Regions from separate parts of the Occultella kanbiaonis genome, predicted to be linked through region 2. Evidence: riboswitches for the same ligand, from Rfam matches in the RefSeq annotation. Region 2 holds a riboswitch; each other region holds the start of a gene.

Region 1 (6,198 bases), 750 kb from region 2:
TGCCTGCTCGCCCGGAGGGCTCGCCAGCTGCTCGACCAGATCCCAGGCACCGCGCGCGTAGTTCACGTGCACCGCGATCCAGGCGAGCTCCCGACCGTAGGTTGCCCAGGTCAGTCCGGTCTCCGCGGCCCGAGCCAGACCCCGGTCGAGCTGCATCGCGGCCGCTTCGAGCTCGCCGAGCTCGAACTGGCCCACCGTCAGGTTGAACACGGCGCGCAGCTCCACCTCGAAGGCACCCACCTCGGCCGCTCGTGTGCGAGCCTCCTCGAGGGTGGTCAGGGCGCGGGCGACCTCACCGTCGCTCAGCTGCATGTAGGCCAGGGTGGTCAGCGCGTCCGCCTCCGCGCCGCCGTCCCCGCTGGCACGGGCATCCGCGATCGCAGCCTCGGCGTAGCCGCGGCTCGAGTCCTTCAACTCCCCGAACGCGAGCGTGCTCAGCACCCAGGCGCGTTCGGAACTCGTGGGCTCGTCGCGGATCAGATCCCAGGCCTCGGTGATGACCGACTGTGCCTCCTGCCACTGATCCACCGAATAGAGGATCTTGGCGAGGCGACGGCGCACCGAGGCTCGCGCAACGATGTCGCCGTCGGCGTCGGCGAGCTTGAGAGCGGCCCGTGCGAACGCGAGGGACCGGTCCACCTGCCCGGCGGCGACCGCGGCATCCGAGGCCCGGATGGTCAGATGGAGTTCGTCGGTGCCGCTCACCGTGGCCGGGTCCGGTACGGCCTGCCACAGGGCCAGTGCGCTCTCCAGGTGCGCGAGCGTGTCGGCGGTCGCTCCGACCTGAGCGGCTTCGTCCGCGGCACCCACGTGCGCGGCCAACGCGGTGGGCAGGTCGTTCGCCCGGCTCGCGTGGTAGGCCTGTGCGCCCCGCCAGCCGGACAGCCGCAGGTGCGCGAGCAGGCTGGCGTAGGCCGCGTGGATGCGGGTGCGCTCGCCGGGCAGGAGGTCGGAGTACGCCGCCTCGCGGAGCAGGGCGTGCCGGAACTCGTAGGAGGCATCGCCGTCGGGATCGGCGACCAGCACGTGCAGTTGGACGCAGTCGCGCAGGGCCTCCTCGAGCTCGTCGTCGGTCAGATCGAGAACCGCCCGGAGGGTGCTGTGCCGGATCCGGCGCTGGCCGGAGACCGCGGCGGTGCGCACTAGTCGCTGCGCGTTCGGACCGAGCCGTTCGATGCGGCCGAGCAGGACGTCGGCGAGGGCGTCGCCAAGGCCGGTGGCCGAGCGGGCACTGGAGAGCAGTTCCTCGGCGAAGAAGGCGTTCCCCTCGGAGCGGCGGGCGATGTCGGCGATCAGGTGCTCATCGGCACCGGTGCCGAGGTGGTCGAGCAGGGCCAGTTCTCGCGCGAAGGCCCGCGCCTCCTCGGGTGAGAACGGGTCGAGCTCGAGGCGTTCGACCCGGCGCATCCGCCCCAGCTCCACGGTCATCGGCCGCACGGGGTGCCGCCGGTGCAGGTCGTCCGAGCGGTAGGTCAGCACCACCGTGAGGCGCTGCTCGGACATCCGCGCGACCAGGAACGTGATCAGGTCCCGCGTGGACGGGTCGGACCAGTGCAGGTCCTCGATCACGAGCAGGACCGGGCGCTCCGCACTGAGGGTGGTGAGCACGCCGAGGAAGGAGTCGAACAGCGGCAGCTGCTCGGTGGGACGGTCGGTGCCCGAGCGGCTCACCAGGGTCGCCAGCGCCTGCCGGTCCTCGAGGATCCCGGGATCGGCGTCTCGGATCTGTTCGAGGATCTCCACGACGGGAAGGTAGGGCGGGGCCGACTCGCCGAGGCCGACGCAGTGGCCCGTGAGCACGTAGCCGCCGCCGGCTCGGACCTCGGCCGCGAACTCGGTCACGAGCCGCGTCTTGCCCACTCCCGCGTCACCGGGGAGCAGGACGGCCGCTGCCGAGCCGGCGGCAGCCTGCGCCCAGATCTCGCGGAGGCGCGCGAGTTCGTCACCGCGCGCTACCAGCGCGATCTCGGAGCCGACCCGTGCCACATCCGAGATCTTGTCACGGGTCGGCTCCGTGGGGACGGATGTATATCCGCCCCACGGCTCCACGACGGCCGCCACGCCCGGCCCGCTCAGGCCCGCTTGATCAGGTCCGCGGGGTCGAGACCGCGCGCCGCGGCCGCCCGCCGGACCCGGCGCTCCTCGATCAGGCGGCGCACGCCGCTGTGGCGTGAGTTCCGCTGACGGGAGCCGAGTTCCGACAGCAGGTGCTCGCGCCGGTACGCCAGGTCGGCGTTCAGGATGTCCAGATTCGGTTCCATGATGTGCTCCTTGCTCGTTCCCATGACCGATACGGTGCCGCTGAGGCACAGGGGTCAGGTATCGGGTGGTCACGCGGGCCCTCGGGGGCCGACCCCTTACCCGCGCACTGAGGGGTCGGCTGAGCGAGTAAGGGATGCCGGATCCGGCACCCGTCACAGAGGTAAGGGGTCCTCCGCCGACGGCCGAGCGGGCGCTCGGGGGATCGTCCGCACCTCAGTCGCACGCACGCCCGCCGGTGGCGTCCATCATGCGGACACCGGGCGCCGTTCGGCCCACCGGCCGGGGTTCCCGTGGCATCATGCCGGGTAGGTCATGAGTGCCAGCGCGTAGCCCCGGCTTGCTGGCCGGCAACCCTCCAACCGCGGTGGGGTGCCCCGGGTGACGACCGGGTCGGTGCCGCGGTGGCGCCGGCAAGCGCGGACCCGCCACGGGTCCCACAGCGATCTGGAGGCTCTCACATGGCACTACTCCCCCTCGTCGGCTCCGAGACCCGAGTCCCGCTGACGGTCCCGCTCGACGGCGCCGCGACCGTGCGGTACGCGAACCTCGACTACGCCGCGAGCGCCCCGGCACTGGCCGCCGTTGCCGAGGCCGTCACCCGGGCCTTGCCCCTGTATGCGTCGGTGCACCGCGGCGCCGGGTACCTGTCCCAGGTCTCCACGGCCCTCTACGAGCAGTCGCGGACGGCGATCGGCCGGTTCGTGGGCGCCCGGGAGGACGACGTCGTGGTGATCACCCGCAACACGACCGACTCGCTGAACCTGCTCGCCGGGTGCGTGCCGGACGGCGCCCGAGTCCTGGTCCTGGACATCGAGCACCACGCGAACCTGCTGCCCTGGCAGCGGATCGGCGCTGACGTGCTGAAGGCACGCGGGACTGTCGCCGCGACCCTCGAGGCCCTGACCAACGCCCTCGCGACGCGGAACTACCGGCTGGTGGCGATCACCGGCGCCTCGAACGTGACCGGCGAGTCACTGCCGGTCGCGGAGGTGGTCGCCCTGGCGCACGCGGCGGGAGCGAGGGTGGTCGTGGACGCCGCCCAACTGGCGCCGCACCGGCCGTTCTCCCTGACCGAGACGGGCGCGGACTACGTCGCCGTCTCGGGACACAAGCTGTACGCGCCGTACGGCGCGGGCGCGCTGATCGGTCGGCGGGACTGGCTTGACGCCGGCCGCCCCTACCTCGCCGGCGGCGGCGCGGTCACGAATGTCACGGTCGGCCACACCTCGTGGGAGCCGGCGCCGCAGCGGCACGAGGCGGGCAGCCCGAACGTGATCGGAGCCCTGGCCCTCGGGGTCGCGGCGACCGAGCTGACCGCCGTCGCGGATCGCCTCGCCGAGCACGACGGTGCGCTGCGGGAACGCCTGGTGTCCGCGCTGACCGAGATCCCGGGCGTGCAGGTGCTACGGCTCTGGTCGGACTCCGCGGACCCGGTGAGCGTGGTCTCCTTCACCGTGGCAGGCCACGACGCCGGCCTGGTGGCGGCGTACCTGTCCGCCGAGCACGGCATCGGCGTTCGCGACGGGCGGTTCTGCGCGCACCCCCTGCTCGAGGCCAGGGGCGTCGAAGCCGGCCTGCGGGCCAGCATCGGCCTGGGTACCACCGAGGAGGACGTCGACCGGCTCGTCCGGGGCGTGTCCGAGTTCGTCGGCACCGGACCCCGGTCGGACTACGAGGTCGTGGGCGGCCGCTGGCAGCCGCGCGACGACCAGCGCGAGCTCCCCGAGGCGATCGCACTGCTGCAGGCACTGCACGCGGACTCCGACGCCCCTTCGGTGTTGGCGACCGCCGCCGCGGGCGCGGGCTGCGGCCCCGCACCGTCGGTCGCCGAGGTGCTCGCCGCCGTCGCGCACTAGGTGGCGTCGACCGGGCGGTGCTTGACGAGCTCGAGCCGGTCGGGCATGGCGCTGTCCGAAGGCGTGCGGCTGGTCACCGACCAGCCGCACGCTTCGTAGAAGGCGAGGGCCGCCGTGTTCCCGACGAAGGTCTCGAGCCGGACCGACTCGTACTGCACGAACAGCAACTCCTCGACCCGGGCCAGGAGCGCTGTGCCCAGGCCCTCGCGATGCCGTCGGACGTCGACCATGAGCAGGTCGACCGTCGGCCCTTCGACGACGGCGAGCCCGACGATCGTCCCCGCAGCCTCCAGGCAGAGCACCTGCCCCCGCCTGAGGTGGCCCGCGACGTGCTCGTCCGAGGCACCCGAGCCGACGAAGGCATCGACGTTCTCGTCGCCCAGGAACGGTCGATAGCTCGCATCGATCGTGCGCCGCGCGAGCTCCTGGAGGGCCATGAGATCGCCGTCGCGGGCCGGGCGTACGACCTGGCGTGACGGGACCACGCGGCACCTCCGAGACATCGCGACCCACGAACCGCTCAGTCTGCCAGGTGGCGCCGCGCACGAGCGTGCGGTGGTGCGTGCGGCAGGACCCGGCGCACCATCGCGGCCGCGCCACCCGGCACCGATCAGATCGTGTTGTCCGCCGCGACGGTGTCGATCTCCCAGACCCGGCCGTCCGGGTCATCGGGATCGTGCGCGTCGACGGCTGCCCGCATCACGTCCTCGACCTTCGTCATCATCGCGTCGAACTCGGCCTCGGTGAGGCGGACCGTCCGCTGGGTGAACAGCGCGTGCACGTCCGTCGCGCGGCCGGTGACGTACTCCGGGGCCCAGGCTGCCACCCGGCGCACGAGTTCGTGGTGGTCGTCGATCACGGTGCGCATGAGGACGCCCCCGAGCATCTCGTCCTCCACGGGATGTTCGGGGGTGCCGAGGCTGTAGGCGCCCGGCACGCGGGTCCACACCCGGTCGCGTCGGTCCCGGGCCCGCTCGGGAGCCTCCACGATCAGGCCGGCGTCCGCGAGGACGCGCAGGTGGAAGCTGACGCTGTTCGCCGGCTCATCGAGATCCGCGGCAACGTCCGCGGCGCGCGCGAACTCCCGCTGGGTGAGCACCTTCGTGATCCGCCGCCGGAGCGGGTGCGCCAGCGCCTTGAGCATCGCCGACGTCATCACGGCCTCGCTCCAGAGCCCACCCTCGTGCCCGTGGTTGGCCGCCGGCGCAGCCTCCTCCATGCGCTCGTCCTCCGTGTCCGACATGGTTCGAGCATATCCCCACCAAATCTTGCGCAAACACTATTGCGCAATCTTCCTTGCGGATCTAGGGTTGCGGTCATGCTCCCCGACGCAACCGTTGCTGCGCCCCCGTCGCTGCTGCGCAACACGCGGTATCTCACCTGGCTGATCAGTGACACCAGCAAGGGGCTCGCGGCCGCCCTGTTCTCCTTCGCGGTCCCCCTCCTCGCCCTGATCGTCACGAACGACCCGGCCCGGGCCGGCATCATCGGCGCCGTGGCCCTGGCCGTGCGCGCGCTGACCACGCTGGCCGGCGGCGTCATCGCGGACCGGTACCGCCGGATCGCCCTGATGGTGCTCGGCTCGTCCGTCGGCGTCGTGATCGCCGGCTCGTTCACCCTGCTCGCACTCCGAGACGCCCTCACGTTCACGACCCTCCTGGTCGTCGCCGTGGGACTTGCGGCGCGCACCGGCCTCTTCGACGTCGCCGGCGAGAGCGCCCTGAAGGAGGTCGTGCCGGACGGCGCGATGGGCCGCGCCCAGGCGGCGAACCAGGGACGGGACGCCGTGCTCCAGCTCGCCGGCGGCCCTCTCGGCGGCGCCCTGCTCGCAGTCGGCGGCTGGGTGGTCGGCGCCGCCATGACCGCCTGTCACCTGATCGCGGCGGTCGCCGCGTGGTGGCTCGGCCGGTCGTCGCGTGCGGCCGAGGCGAACCCCGCGCCCGAGGCACACCCTCCGACCGACCCGGACGTCCCGGCCACGCCCGCCGCGGGCACCGCCACGGCGGGTGCGCGGGCACCCGAGCGGAACGCGCTCGCGGAGCTGCGCGCCGGCTTCGCCTGGCTGCTCTCCCGCACGGAC
Region 2 (6,198 bases):
GACCAGGCCGCGAGTCATCGGATTCATCGCCCAAGTCTCGCAGGTCGACGACGTCGGTGAGCAACGCCCGACGGCGGCCGCGCACCTGGGTGCGTGGCCGCCGTCGGGCGTGTGGTCGCCTCAGCCGTTGACCGGGGCGCCGAGCCGTTCCCGGACCGAGCGGGTCGCGGCGACGAGGTTCTCCAGCGAGGCGATCGTCTCCGGGTAGCCGCGGGTCTTCAGGCCGCAGTCGGGGTTCACCCAGAGCTTGCGCTCCCCGACCGAGGCCAGTGCCGCCGTCAGCAGGTCGGTGATCTCGGCCGTGCTCGGCACCCGCGGGGAGTGGATGTCGTACACGCCGGGGCCGATGCCGCGGGCGAACCCGGAGGAGTTGATGTCCGGCAGGATCTCCATCTTCGACCGCGCGGCCTCGATGGACGTCACGTCCGCGTCGAGGCCGTCGATCGCGCCGATGACCTCGCCGAACTCCGAGTAGCACAGGTGGGTGTGGATCTGGGTGGCGTCCGCCGCACCCGCGGTCGCGAGCCGGAACGAGGCCACCGACCAGTCCAGGTACGCACCCTGCGCGGCGCGGCGCAGCGGCAGCAGCTCCCGCAGCGCCGGCTCGTCGACCTGGACCACCTGGATGCCGGCCGCCTCGAGGTCGGCGATCTCGTCCCGGAGGGCAAGCGCGACCTGGTTCGCGGTGTCCGCGAGCGGCTGGTCGTCGCGCACGAAGGACCACGCGAGGATCGTCACCGGGCCGGTGAGCATGCCCTTGACAGGGTGGCTCGTGAGCGAGGCGGCGTGCCGGGACCAGTCCACCGTGATCGGCGCGGGCCGGGAGACGTCGCCCCAGAGGATGGACGGGCGGGTGCAGCGCGACCCGTAGGACTGGACCCAGCCGTTCTGCGTGACGGCGAACCCGTCGAGGTTCTCCGCGAAGTACTGGACCATGTCGTTGCGCTCGGGCTCGCCGTGCACGAGCACGTCCAGGCCGAGCTTCTCCTGCAGCTCGATCACGTGGGCGATCTCGGCGCGCATCGCCTCCGCGTACTGCTCGGCGGTGATCTCGCCCTTGCGCAGGCTGGCCCGGGCGACGCGGAGCTCGGACGTCTGCGGGAACGACCCGATCGTGGTCGTCGGCAGGGGCGGCAGGTCCAGCACCGCGTCCTGGGCGGCGACCCGTGCGTCGTAGGCGCCGCGGTGGAAGTCGGCGTCGGTGAGGCCGGCGGCGCGGTCCCGGACCTCCGGCACCACGACCCCGGGTGCACCGGCCCGGTCCGCGGCGACCTCGCGGGAGTGCGCGAACGCCTCGCCCGCCGCGTCCGGCCCGGCGGCCAGCGCGAGCACCTCGCCGACCTTCTCGTCGGCGAACGCGAGCCAGGACAGCAGTCGCTGCGGCAGGTCGGGCTCGTCGGAGGTGGTGTGCGGCACGTGGAACAGCGACGTCGAGGTGGACACGGCGACGTCGACGTCCGCTCCGAGGTCCGCGCGCAGCTGGGCCACGGCCGCGGCCGCGGCGTCCAGGTCGGTGCGCCAGATGTTGTGCCCGTCGACGACACCCGCCACGACGGTCCGGCCCGAGAGGGCGGTACGGACCGCGTCGTCGATCGCGGGTGCCTCGCCGCGCACGAGGTCCAGCCCGATGGCTTCGACGCCGGTGGCCGCGAGGTCCGCGAACCGCTCGCCGAGCGGGCCGTAGGGCGTGGCCACGAACAGGGCCGGCCGCTCCGGGCGGGCCAGGTCCACCGAGAGTGCCTGGTAGGCACGCCCGACGGCGGCGCTCACCTGCGCGGACGGCTCCGCCCAGGTGTCGCTCACCAGGGCCGGTTCGTCGAGCTGCACCCAGGTGGCGCCCGCCTCGGCGAACGCGCGGAGCCAGTCGGCGTACGCGACGAGCAGGTCGTCGAGCCGGGACAGCGGGGAGAATCCCTCGGGCGCCGACTCGCTCGGCTTGGCCAGCAGCAGGAACGTGACCGGGCCGACCAGCACGGGCCGGGTCACCACGCCGTCGGCCAGGGCGGCTGCGAACGCCGCCACGCTCGGGGTCTCGACGAGGCGGAACTCGGTGTCCGGTCCGATCTCCGGGACGAGGTAGTGGTAGTTGGAGTCGAACCACTTGGTCATCTCCAGCGGGGCCAGGTCACCCTCGCCCCGCGCGAGGGTGAACATGCCGGCGAGGTCGAGGGCGCCGTCGGGGCCGCGCAGGTGCGCGAACCGTTCCGGGATCGCGCCCAGGTGCGCGGCCACGGAGAGCACCTGATCGTAGAAGGTGAAGTCGGACGGGATGGAGGCGTCCTCGGTGCCGAGGCCGAGTCCGGCCAGGTTCGTCCGAGTGCGCTCGCGCAGGTCCCGGGCCACCGCGCCGAGCTCCGGCGCCGTGCTGCGGCCGGCCCAGAACGACTCGACGGCGCGCTTGAGCTCGCGGCGCGGCCCGATCCGGGGGTAGCCGAGGATGGTGGCGGCCGGGAACGCGGGGACGCCTTCGTGCACTGACATGGTGGTGCTCCTTCTGTCCAGGATTGCGGTTCGAGCAGGGTGAAACGACCCCCGTCGGCCGCGTGGGCCGATCGGTTGTCTCGAGTGCCGGGCCGGCCCGGTGCGCCCGCCGTCGCGGCGCACACCGGGTCAGGCCGGTGCGGTCACTGGGGGGAGGTGCCCCCCAGGGCAACTGTTGGGGCGAGTCCGGCCCGGTCGAGGAGATCGAGCGCGGCCTTCGACGAGTTGAACGTGTACAGGTGCAGTCCGGGAGCACCGGCCGCGAGGACGCCGTCGATCAGGTCCACGCTCGCGGTCAGACCCCGCTGGTACGCCTCGTCGGGGCTCGCGGCGGAGTCGAGGGAGTCCAGGAGCTGCTCCGGGACCCGGACCCCGGTGAGCTCCTCCAGGCGGCGCAGCCGCTTCGGGTCGGTGAGCGGGATGAGCCCGGGGATGATCGGGATCCGGACGCCACCGGCCCGCGCTGCGGACACCAGTTCGGCGTAGTGCGCCGGGTCGAAGAAGACCTGGGTGATCGCGAAGTCGGCGCCGGCATCCTGCTTCTCCAGCAGCGCGGCCACGTCGCTCGGGTCCACCACGGCCTGCCCGTCCGGCCCGTAGTCGCCGCCGGGGTAGGCCGCCACCGAGATGCTGACCAGGTCCGCCGGCCCGAGACGCGCTGCGACGACACTCCGCAGCAGGGCGACGAGCTGACTCGCCCGGGTCAGACCGTCCGGGTGCGGCTGCCAGTCCTCCTGGCCGGCCGGCGGGTCCCCACGCAGGGCGAGGAAGTCCCGGACGCCCTCGTCGAGCAGCCCGCTGATGTACTCGGTCAGGTCCGCCTCGGACGCCCCGACGCAGGTCAGGTGCGCTATCGGGGTCACGGGCGTGTCCCGCAGGATGGTGCAGATGAGGTCACGCGACGTCTGCCGGGTCGCCCCGGAGGCGCCGTAGGTCACCGAGAAGTAGTCCGGCCCGATCTGGGCCAGGTCCAGGACCGTCCGCTGCAGCGAGACCTCACCCTTGGGGGTGCGGGGTGGGTACAACTCGAACGAGATCGTGGGGCGCTCGCCAGGCGCCCGGTACAGACTCGCCGTGCTCATCGCAACGCCTCGTGCGCTGGTGTTGCCTTCATGTGAACTCCATCGACCCTGGCTTTAGCACCCTTCCCCTCGGGAGGCTTCCGTTGGGGGGTTGCTGCGGCGTCGACGAGCCAGGACTCTCGACCGCTCTGGATGGTGATTGGCTTCGATGGTACCCGGCCGACCCGCAATGCCGCGAGCGTTTCACCGACTGAGATTCATCCGGCTGACGCTCCACCCCACCCGGGCGTGCCACGACGCCCCGCCTCGCCGGACCGGCCCACCTGGAGGAGGATGCTCGGGCATGAGCGCGAACGGTGCCTCGACCGGCTACGGCACGGTCACGAAGGTGTTGCACTGGACGATGGCCGCGGCCATGGGCATCCAGTTCGTCCTCGGCTACTCGATCGACCGGTTCGACGACCTGCTCGAGTGGGCAGCCGACCTGTTCTTCGGTGGTGAGGACGAGTGGTGGATCGTGCCGCACGCCGTGCTCGGCACGGTGATCCTCCTGCTCGCGTGCGTGCGCGTGTGGTGGCGCCGCGTGGGCGGCCTGCCGGACTGGGCGCCCGGGCTCTCCGGAGCCGAGCGCCGCGTCGCGACCGCGGTCGAGCGCACCCTGTACGTGGCGATGTTCGCGATCCCGCTCACCGGCCTCGCCCTGCTGTTCGGGACCGACTCCGAGTGGGATGTCGGCCCCTACGAGTGGCCCGCACCGCTGCCCGTCGTCGACGACGACGCCGGGCTGATCGTGCACCTCGCGACACACGTCGTGTTCCTCCTGGCCCTGATCGCCCACGTCGGCCTGGTGCTCAAGCACCAGTTTCTGGACCGGGACCGGCTGCTCGACCGGATGCTGTGATCGCGGCGCGCCCGCGCACCTCGACCACGATGTCGGCCGGCGGGTGCATAGTCGGGAACAACGCCGAGTCAGGGCCGGGTCAGCGGAGTCAGCCGGGTCACCGCCGCCGGGTCACCGGCGGCCCGGCCTCCGGTCGCCGGCGGGAGGGAGCGCGAGGGATGAACGGACGAATCGCCCAGTTGCGTGAAGAACTGAGCCTGGCCGCCGCCCGGGCAGAGCGGGACGCCGTGCTCGGCCGCATCGCCGGGACCTGCGACGAGGACGACCTGCGGATGCGCGCCGGCGCCGGCGGTCTGGACGCCCGGGAGATGGCACTGCTGGACGACCTCGACGCGCTGGAGGATCTGATCGGCGCCTGAGCACCGCCGCCGCGTCCCGGGAGGATCATGCATCTCATGGCGAACACCACCGGAGCCGCCGTGCAGGTGCGCGGACTGCGGGTGATCCGCGGCGCCACCACGGCCCTGGACGGCGTGGACGTGGACGTCGCCGAGGGCCTCATCACCGGACTGCTCGGCCCGTCGGGCTCGGGCAAGACCACGCTGATCCGGTCGATCCTCGGCGTGCAGGTGACCACGGCCGGTTCCGTGACGGTGCTCGGCCATCCGGCCGGCAGTGCGCCGCTGCGGCGCGAGGTCGGCTACGTCACGCAGGCGCCGAGCGTCTATCCCGACCTCACGGTGGCGGAGAACCTGCGGTACTTCGCCCGGGTGCTCGGCGTCAACGACGCACGCGCCGACACCGACCGGGTGCTGGACGTGGTGGACCTGAGCCCGCAGCGTGGCCAGCTGACCGGCACGCTCTCCGGCGGCCAGGCCTCCCGGGTGAATCTTGCCGCTGCGCTGCTCGGCCGGCCGCGACTGGTGGTGCTCGACGAGCCGACCGTCGGCCTTGACCCGGTGCTCCGGGACTCCCTGTGGCACACCTTCGCCGACATCGCCGCGAGCGGTACCGCCGTGCTCGTCTCCTCGCATGTCATGGACGAGGCGATCCGCTGCGATCGCCTGGTGCTGCTGCGCGAGGGACGCGTCCTCGCGCAGGGCACCCCGGCCGACCTGCTGACCCGGACCGGCACGGACTCCGCGGAGCAGGCCTTCCTCGCCCTCGTGCGGGAGGGCCGGGCGCCGTGATCGCCACCGCCGCCCGGGTGCTGCGCCAGTTGCGGCATGACCCACGCACCGTCGCGATGATCCTCGTCGTCCCGTGCGTGCTGCTCACCCTGCTCTGGTGGATCTACGACGGCGGCCCGACGTTCACGAGCATCGGCCCCGCGCTGCTCGCCCTGTTCCCGATGATCATCATGTTCCTCATCACCTCGATCGCGACGCTTCGCGAGCGCCGGTCGGGCACCCTGGAGCGGCTGCTCACCCTGCCGCTGTCGAAGCTCTCCTTCCTCGGCGGCTACGCCCTGGCGTTCGGCGTGATGGCCACCGCGCAGGCGCTGCTCGCCTCGGCGCTCATGCTCGGCCCGCTCGGCCTCGAGGTACAGGGGCCGTGGGCGCTCCTGGTGCTGATCGCGGTGCTCGACTCCCTCCTCGGTGTGGCCCTCGGCCTGTTCGTGAGCGCGTTCGCGAACACCGAGTTCCAGGCCGTCCAGTTCATGCCGGCGATCGTGCTCCCCCAGGTACTGCTGTGCGGGCTGCTGGTCCCGCGCGCCGAGCTGCCCCGGTTCCTGGAGGTCGTCTCCAACGTCCTTCCGCTCTCCTACGCCGTCGACGCGATGAACGAGGTGGCCCGCGAGTCCGCACCCGACCTGGCTCCTCCGTTGGCCGTGCTGGTGGCCTTCATCGTCGG
Region 3 (6,198 bases), 2.4 Mb from region 2:
GCCCGAGCCGGCCTCCTCGCCGTGCTCGACGGCGAATGTCAGCAGTGAGTTACTCATCGACTCGGGTCCTCCTCGGTTCCACAACTCTCAAGGGACAAGTCTCGCACGTCCGGCAGCCAGCTCCGAGACGCCACGGTGGTGATCATGGCCGCACGTGTCCGTCGCCCTGCACGATCCACGTGGTGGTGGTCAGTTCGGCAAGTCCCATCGGCCCACGCGCGTGCAGTTTCTGGGTGGAGATGCCGATCTCGGCACCCAGGCCGAGCTGTCCCCCGTCGGTGAACCTGGTGGAGGCGTTCACCATGATCGCCGCGGAGTCGAGCTCGGTGGTGAACCGCTGCACCGACGTCACGTCGGCCGTGCAGATCGCCTCGGTGTGGCCGGACGTCCAGATGCGGATGTGCTCGATGGCGGTGTCCAGGTCCGGCACCACGCGCACCGCCAGGTCAAGGCTGAGGTACTCGGTGGCCCAGTCCTGCTCGGTTGCCGGTTCGAACTCGACACCCTCGCCGAGGTGCACGGCGGTGGCCTCGTCCCCGTGGATCCGCACCCCCGCCGCGCCGAGCGCGCTCAGGGCGCCGGGCAGGAACTCGGCGGCGATCGCCTCGTGCACGAGCAGGGTCTCCAGGGCGTTGCACACGCCCACGCGCTGGGTCTTGGAGTTCAGCAGGATCGCGATGGCCTTCGCCACGTCCGCTCCCGCGTCGACGAACAGGTGGCAGTTGCCGACGCCGGTCTCGATCACGGGGACCGTGGACTCGGTCACGACGGTCTGGATCAGGCTGGCGCCGCCGCGGGGCACGAGCACGTCGACCAGGCCCCGGGCCCGCATGAGCTCGCGGGCACCCTCCCGGCCGTGCGCGTCGATGGACTGGATGGCATCCGCGGGCAGTCCCACTCCGGTGAGCGCCTGCGAGAGCACCCGGACGATCACCTCGTTGCTCCGGGCCGCCGCCGAACCGCCGCGCAGGATCACCGCGTTGCCACTCTTGAGGGCGAGCCCGGCGGCGTCCACCGTCACGTTCGGCCTGGCCTCGTAGATCATCCCGACCACGCCCATAGGCACCCGCAGCTGACGCACGGTCAGGCCGTTCGGCAGGGTGGACCCGCGGACGACCTCGCCGACCGGGTCGGGCAGCGCGGCAAGGTCCCGCAGCGCGCCGGCGATGGCGGCGATCCGGCCGGAGTCGAGACGGAGCCGGTCGACCAGGCCCGGGCTCATCCCGTTCGCCTGCTCCCGCTCGACGTCCTCGGCGTTGCCGGCGATGATCTCCGCCTGCGCGGCGACCAGCGCGTCGGCGAGCACGTGCAGTGCCTCGTCCTTGGTGCCGCGGGTCGCGCTCGCGAGCGCGCGCGCCGCGATCTTCGCCCGTTGGGCGGCCTGGACGACGGCGGTGCGTGCCTGCGTGGCTGCCTGCGGTTCGCCGTCGGTCGCCTCGGGCGCCACGCTGGTCGTGGCGGCAACGCCGGGTTCGGTCTGGACGCTCATGGGATCAAGGATAGGCCGGGCCGGCCCGGTCACCGGGTCGGGTCCAGTGGGTGGCCCGACCCGGGGCGCGCGGGCAGATGCGTCGTCGGTCAGGCGCCGGCGGCGGCTCGGCTGCGCGCCGTGCGGGCGGTCGCGGGGCGCGCAGTCTCGACGGACCCGGCCGCACCGGTCCGGGCCGGGGCGGCAGCCTCGGTACGCAGACCTCTGGCGGTGAGGGCGGGCACGACGTCCTGCACCAGGGCGAGGACATCGGTGGGCACCGACGCCGGGATCACCGTGAATCCGTCGGCCGCGCCGGCGTGCACCCACTCGGCCCACAGGTCGACCAGGTCCGCGGCTGTGCCGATCGAGCGCAGCGGGGCGGTCCGAGGCGCCGTCTCGAGGGAGTTGAGCAGGTCCCAGCGCGCCTGGGCGCTGGGTCGGTCCGCGGAGATCACGACGTGGATGTCGACGAGCACCGTGATGTCGTCCGGGTTGCGGCCCCACTCGGCGGCGGCGCGCCGGATCGCGGTGCGGGCCGTGCGCGCCTCCTCCAAGGTGGCCACGGACAGGCGTGCCACATCCGCGCGGGCCGCCGCCAGTTCGAGGTCGACGGCGTTGCGGACTCCGATCACCACGATCGGGGCGCGGCGCTCGGATTCGGCCGGGGCGGAGGATCCGCTGGCCGCCTTGCCGCGCGAGCGGCGCTCCGGCGTGGCCCAGGAGTTGATGACGGCGTCCACCGCACGGGCGCTCGTCCCGTTGACCGGTGCGGCCTCGAGCTGCCAGCCGGCGCGCTCCGCGCTGGCGCGGTGCACGCTGGAGATCGCGCCGGCCACGTGCTCGGGGCGGGCCACACCGAGCGGCACGGTGGCCACGAGCGTTGCGGTACGGGTGTGCCGGGCCAGGCGGGAGGCGGCCACGGCGCCGTCGAGCCAGGCGTCCCGGCGGCGAGGGCCGCCGACGCGGAACGTCTCGTCGAGGCTGAGCAGGTCGATGCCGCCCTTGTCCGCAAGGGACGCGAGGCCTGCGAGCCGGCCCATGATGAAGGACTCGGCCTCGGTGTCCTCGGTGCGGCGCCACTCGCGGGGGGCACCGGCGCCGGAGAGGTCGAGGGCGATGAGGGTGGAATTACGGGTACGCGGGGACTGCGACATGGGTGTTCACGCCTTCATGTTCGAGGGGGAGCCCCGTCCGGTTCGCCCGCGCGGCACGTGTCACTCGTGCCGGCCTGCGGGCCGCCTCGGATGAGGGGGTGATGCCGAGGGGCGGAGCGCCCGGGGCATCGGATGAGGGTCGGCTCAGGCCTGGACCGACATCGAACAACAGCACATGGCGAGAGAGATCTGCAGCGGCGTGGTCGCTCGTTCCCTGGTGATGGTGCCCATGTGCGGTGTTTCCCTCTTCTCGAGCGCCTGCGGCGCCGTGCGCTTGCTCCGCATCGAATGACCGGAACCAGGTCGTCACCCGGGGCACCCCACCGCAGTTGGAGGGTTGCCGGTCAGCAAGCCGGGGCTGTGCGCTGACACTCAAGACCTTGGGGATAAGTCTAGGAGGCCCTTTGATGACGTGTCAACAAATCCGTGCGGTCCGTACGGATCAACATGTCGGGGTGGGATCTGCGCCGTCCAGGCGAGCCGAGGTCCACTCCACCAGTTCGTCGGTGAGCGCAGAGTCCGCCGCGACCAGGCTCAGGTGGTCCAGACCGGTGTACTCGCGGTAGTCGAGGGACTGCCCGGCGGCGCACTGCGCGCTCACCCAGGTCCGCTGCATCGACGGCAGCACGAGCGTGTCGGCGTCGCCCTGCGCGACGAGGACCGGCACGTCGATGAGGTCGGTGGGGCTGTTGTCCCGCAGTGCGGTCCCGAGGGCACCGTCGAGTGCCTCGTCGACGAACACCGGGTCGAACAACTGCGAGGCCGCGACGCCCGCGGCGAGGGCGTCCCGGCCCTCGAAGCACAGTGCACCGATCCGTTCCACCACGGACTCGGTGCCCGGGGTGAGGACGTCGTCGACGCCGAGCTCCGGGTAGTACTGGGCCCACGAGGCGGCGATGTAGGCCGAGACGACCTTTCCGGCGACCTTGTCCTTGATGCCGGCCGCGAGGCGGTACAGGTCGGTGGCCGGCGCCATCGCCGCGACCCCCACGACGGTGAACTCCGGCGCGTACTCGGGGGCGACGATCGCCGTCCAGAGCGCGCCGTGACCGCCTTGCGAGTGCCCCCACACCGCCGTCGTCTCGGACAGAGCCAGCCCCTCGATCTGATGGGCCGCACGGAGCGCGTCCAGCACGTCGCGGCCGGCCTCCTCGCCGACCAGGTAGGGGTGCGGACCCGCCGTGCCGAGGCCGACGTAGTCGGTGAGTACCCCGGCCCAGCCCTGGGCGACCATGTCCTCGAGCGCGGCACCCGCACCGCCCCCGAACGGGGCCGGTGCGAGCGAGGGTGCGCAGCGCGGCACGATCCCGGTGGTGCCGTGGGCAACCGAGACCACCGGCAGCGCCTCCGCGGTTCGGTCGGCCGGCGCGATCACGGTGCCGCTGGCGACCGCGGGCGAACCGTCCGCGTGGGTCGTCGTGTACAGGATGCGCCAACCGTCGGCGCCGGGTGGCACTCCGCTCGAGAGCGGCTCGAGCCGCAGGAGCTGTCCCGGCGCGTCCGGTACCGCGATCGGTGGGGTGTAGAACCCGTCCGGCACCACCTCGGGCCCGCCGGCCCGCAGCCAGTAGGTGCCACCGGCCAGGAGCACCGCGACCAGCAGGGCTGCGATCCCGACGGCGAGGGCGCCCCCGCGCCGCAGCCGTCCCGCCGGCCGCCGTGGGTCTCGCGCCCCGGAGTCGTCCGAACCCTGCCTGCGCCGCACCATCGCCAACGCGGCCGGGATCCCGAGCACCAGGCCCGCGTAGACGAGGAACGCACCGAAGATCACCCCCACGGCGAGCACGGTCAGGACCGGCCAGGCCTGGGCGAGCGCGGCGAACAGCAGCGCCGCGACCCCGGCGAACGCGGCACCGGCCCGCGCGGCCCGGGTACCGCGGATCGCACCGACGATGCCCGCGATCCCGCTCGCTGCCAGCGCCACGGACGCGACGGTGACCAGTCCCGGCAGCGTGAGCCCGCGCCACAACACGACGAACGCGCCCAGGCCGACCAGCAGCACCGCGAGGACGACGTCTACCCGGGCGATCGATGACCCACCCGCCTGCAGGTACCGGGCCACGCCGGCGAGCACGAGGCCGGCTGCCACAAGTCCGACGAGCAGGTGGATACCGGCGCCGGACGCGACCGTGATGAGCACGACCCCGAGCAGGACCATCAACGCGCCGACCACCACGGCCACGGCGGGCGGGGCCGGCTGCGGATCCAGGGGGCGCCATCGCCGTGCCTGCTCGGTCCCTGCGGTCACGACGCTCCCCCAACCCGCCGGTCGGGTGCCGGCACTCGTGGGCCGAACCGGCCCGGGGAGCCAGTCTGGCGCACCTGCGACCGCCGCGCCGCCGTGCCCTTCCACGGACGGGCCATCTCGCCATTCGGGATTCCCCGGACGTCCCCGAACCGGGTGACGGCCCGGCGGTAGCGTCGGGCCAAGGGAGCACGCCCTAGGCACCCGACCAGTCAGATCGCCGAGTTCGGACGGGAACGATGACCACCACTCTCACCACCCTCAGCGGGAACCCGCGACGGGGCTCTCGCACTCTCGCCGTGGCCGAGGCCGCCGCCACCCGGATCGTCGGTCTGGTCGGTGGGTCCGCCCAGGTCGACGGCCGCGTGATCGAGCTCGCCGATCTCGCCGGGCAGTTGTTCGCACCGGAGCACCCCGAGGCGGACGCGGCGCTGGACCGGGTTGCCGGTTCAGACGTCCTCGTCGTGGCGACTCCGGTCTACAAGGCGAGCTACACCGGACTGCTCAAGTCCTTCCTCGACCTCTACGGCGCGAACGGGTTGCGCGGGGTCGTCGCCCTGCCCGTCGTGGTCAGCGGCAACCCGGCCCACCTGCTCTCCACCGACATCCACCTGCGGTCGCTGTTGGTGGAGCTCGGCGCGAGCGTCCCCACCCGCGGGCTCGGGGTGGTGGAGTCGCAGCTGGGCACGATCGAGGACGTCCTGGACGCCTGGTTCGCCGACCACGGCGGGCTCCTGCGTGGCGCGGTCACCGCCCGGGCGGGCGCGGGGGCGGCGGCATGAGCGCCGAGACGCTGAGCGACCTGGAGCGCCTGCTCGCCGAGCAGGACGAGCCCCAGTTGAATGCCGACGAGTACAAACAGGTCTTCCGCCAGCACCCCGCCGGGGTCGCTGTCGTGACGTTCAACGGTTCGGGCACGGAGGCTGTCGACCCGGTGCCGGTCGGTTTCACCGCGACGTCGGTCATCTCGGTGTCCGCCGCTCCCCCGCTGCTCGCGTTCTCGATCGCATCGACGTCCTCGTCCTGGCCGGCGCTGAGCCAGACCGGCACGGTGGTCGTGAACTTCCTCGACGGCCCGTCCGCGCATCTGTCGACCACCTTCGCGACGAGTGGCATCGACCGGTTCGCCGATGCCCCGTGGCACCGGCTGAGCACCGGTGAACCCACCCTGACCGAGGCCTGCGCCCGCGTCCGGGGGCGCGTGGTGCAGCGGATCCCGGCCGGCGACAGCTACCTGGTCACCCTGCGGGCACTCAGCGCCCAGATCCCCAGGACCGGCTCGCCGCTGGTCTACCACGACCGCAGCTACCACCAGATCGGCGGGCACA

The links. Region 2 has a riboswitch for S-adenosylmethionine ahead of GKS42_RS01315 (methylenetetrahydrofolate reductase). Riboswitches for the same ligand answer to the same signal wherever they lie in the genome.
Region 1: another riboswitch for S-adenosylmethionine. It lies ahead of GKS42_RS04570 (aminotransferase class V-fold PLP-dependent enzyme); the one in region 2 lies ahead of GKS42_RS01315 (methylenetetrahydrofolate reductase).
Region 3: another riboswitch for S-adenosylmethionine. It lies ahead of GKS42_RS16390 (LLM class oxidoreductase); the one in region 2 lies ahead of GKS42_RS01315 (methylenetetrahydrofolate reductase).

What each region holds. Positions count from the first base shown of each region.
Region 1 is NZ_CP046175.1:1,055,492-1,061,689, reverse strand. It holds gene GKS42_RS04575 (helix-turn-helix transcriptional regulator) at 1-1,986, opposite strand, end outside; gene GKS42_RS25955 (hypothetical protein) at 2,073-2,261, opposite strand; SAM riboswitch class IV at 2,571-2,685, shown strand; gene GKS42_RS04570 (aminotransferase class V-fold PLP-dependent enzyme) at 2,721-4,118, shown strand; gene GKS42_RS04565 (GNAT family N-acetyltransferase) at 4,115-4,603, opposite strand; gene GKS42_RS04560 (ArsR/SmtB family transcription factor) at 4,729-5,361, opposite strand; gene GKS42_RS04555 (MFS transporter) at 5,437-6,198, shown strand, end outside.
Region 2 is NZ_CP046175.1:302,209-308,406, reverse strand. It holds gene GKS42_RS01325 (hypothetical protein) at 1-27, opposite strand, end outside; gene metE (5-methyltetrahydropteroyltriglutamate--homocysteine S-methyltransferase) at 121-2,481, opposite strand; gene GKS42_RS01315 (methylenetetrahydrofolate reductase) at 2,625-3,563, opposite strand; SAM riboswitch class I at 3,600-3,702, opposite strand; gene GKS42_RS01310 (cytochrome b) at 3,847-4,404, shown strand; gene GKS42_RS01305 (hypothetical protein) at 4,563-4,763, shown strand; gene GKS42_RS01300 (ABC transporter ATP-binding protein) at 4,800-5,534, shown strand; gene GKS42_RS01295 (ABC transporter permease) at 5,531-6,198, shown strand, end outside.
Region 3 is NZ_CP046175.1:3,558,093-3,564,290, forward strand. It holds gene GKS42_RS26055 (hypothetical protein) at 1-57, opposite strand, end outside; gene GKS42_RS16385 (glutamate-5-semialdehyde dehydrogenase) at 143-1,489, opposite strand; gene GKS42_RS16390 (LLM class oxidoreductase) at 1,579-2,625, opposite strand; SAM riboswitch class IV at 2,891-3,005, opposite strand; gene GKS42_RS16395 (lipase family protein) at 3,068-4,873, opposite strand; gene GKS42_RS16400 (NADPH-dependent FMN reductase) at 5,110-5,652, shown strand; gene GKS42_RS16405 (flavin reductase family protein) at 5,649-6,198, shown strand, end outside.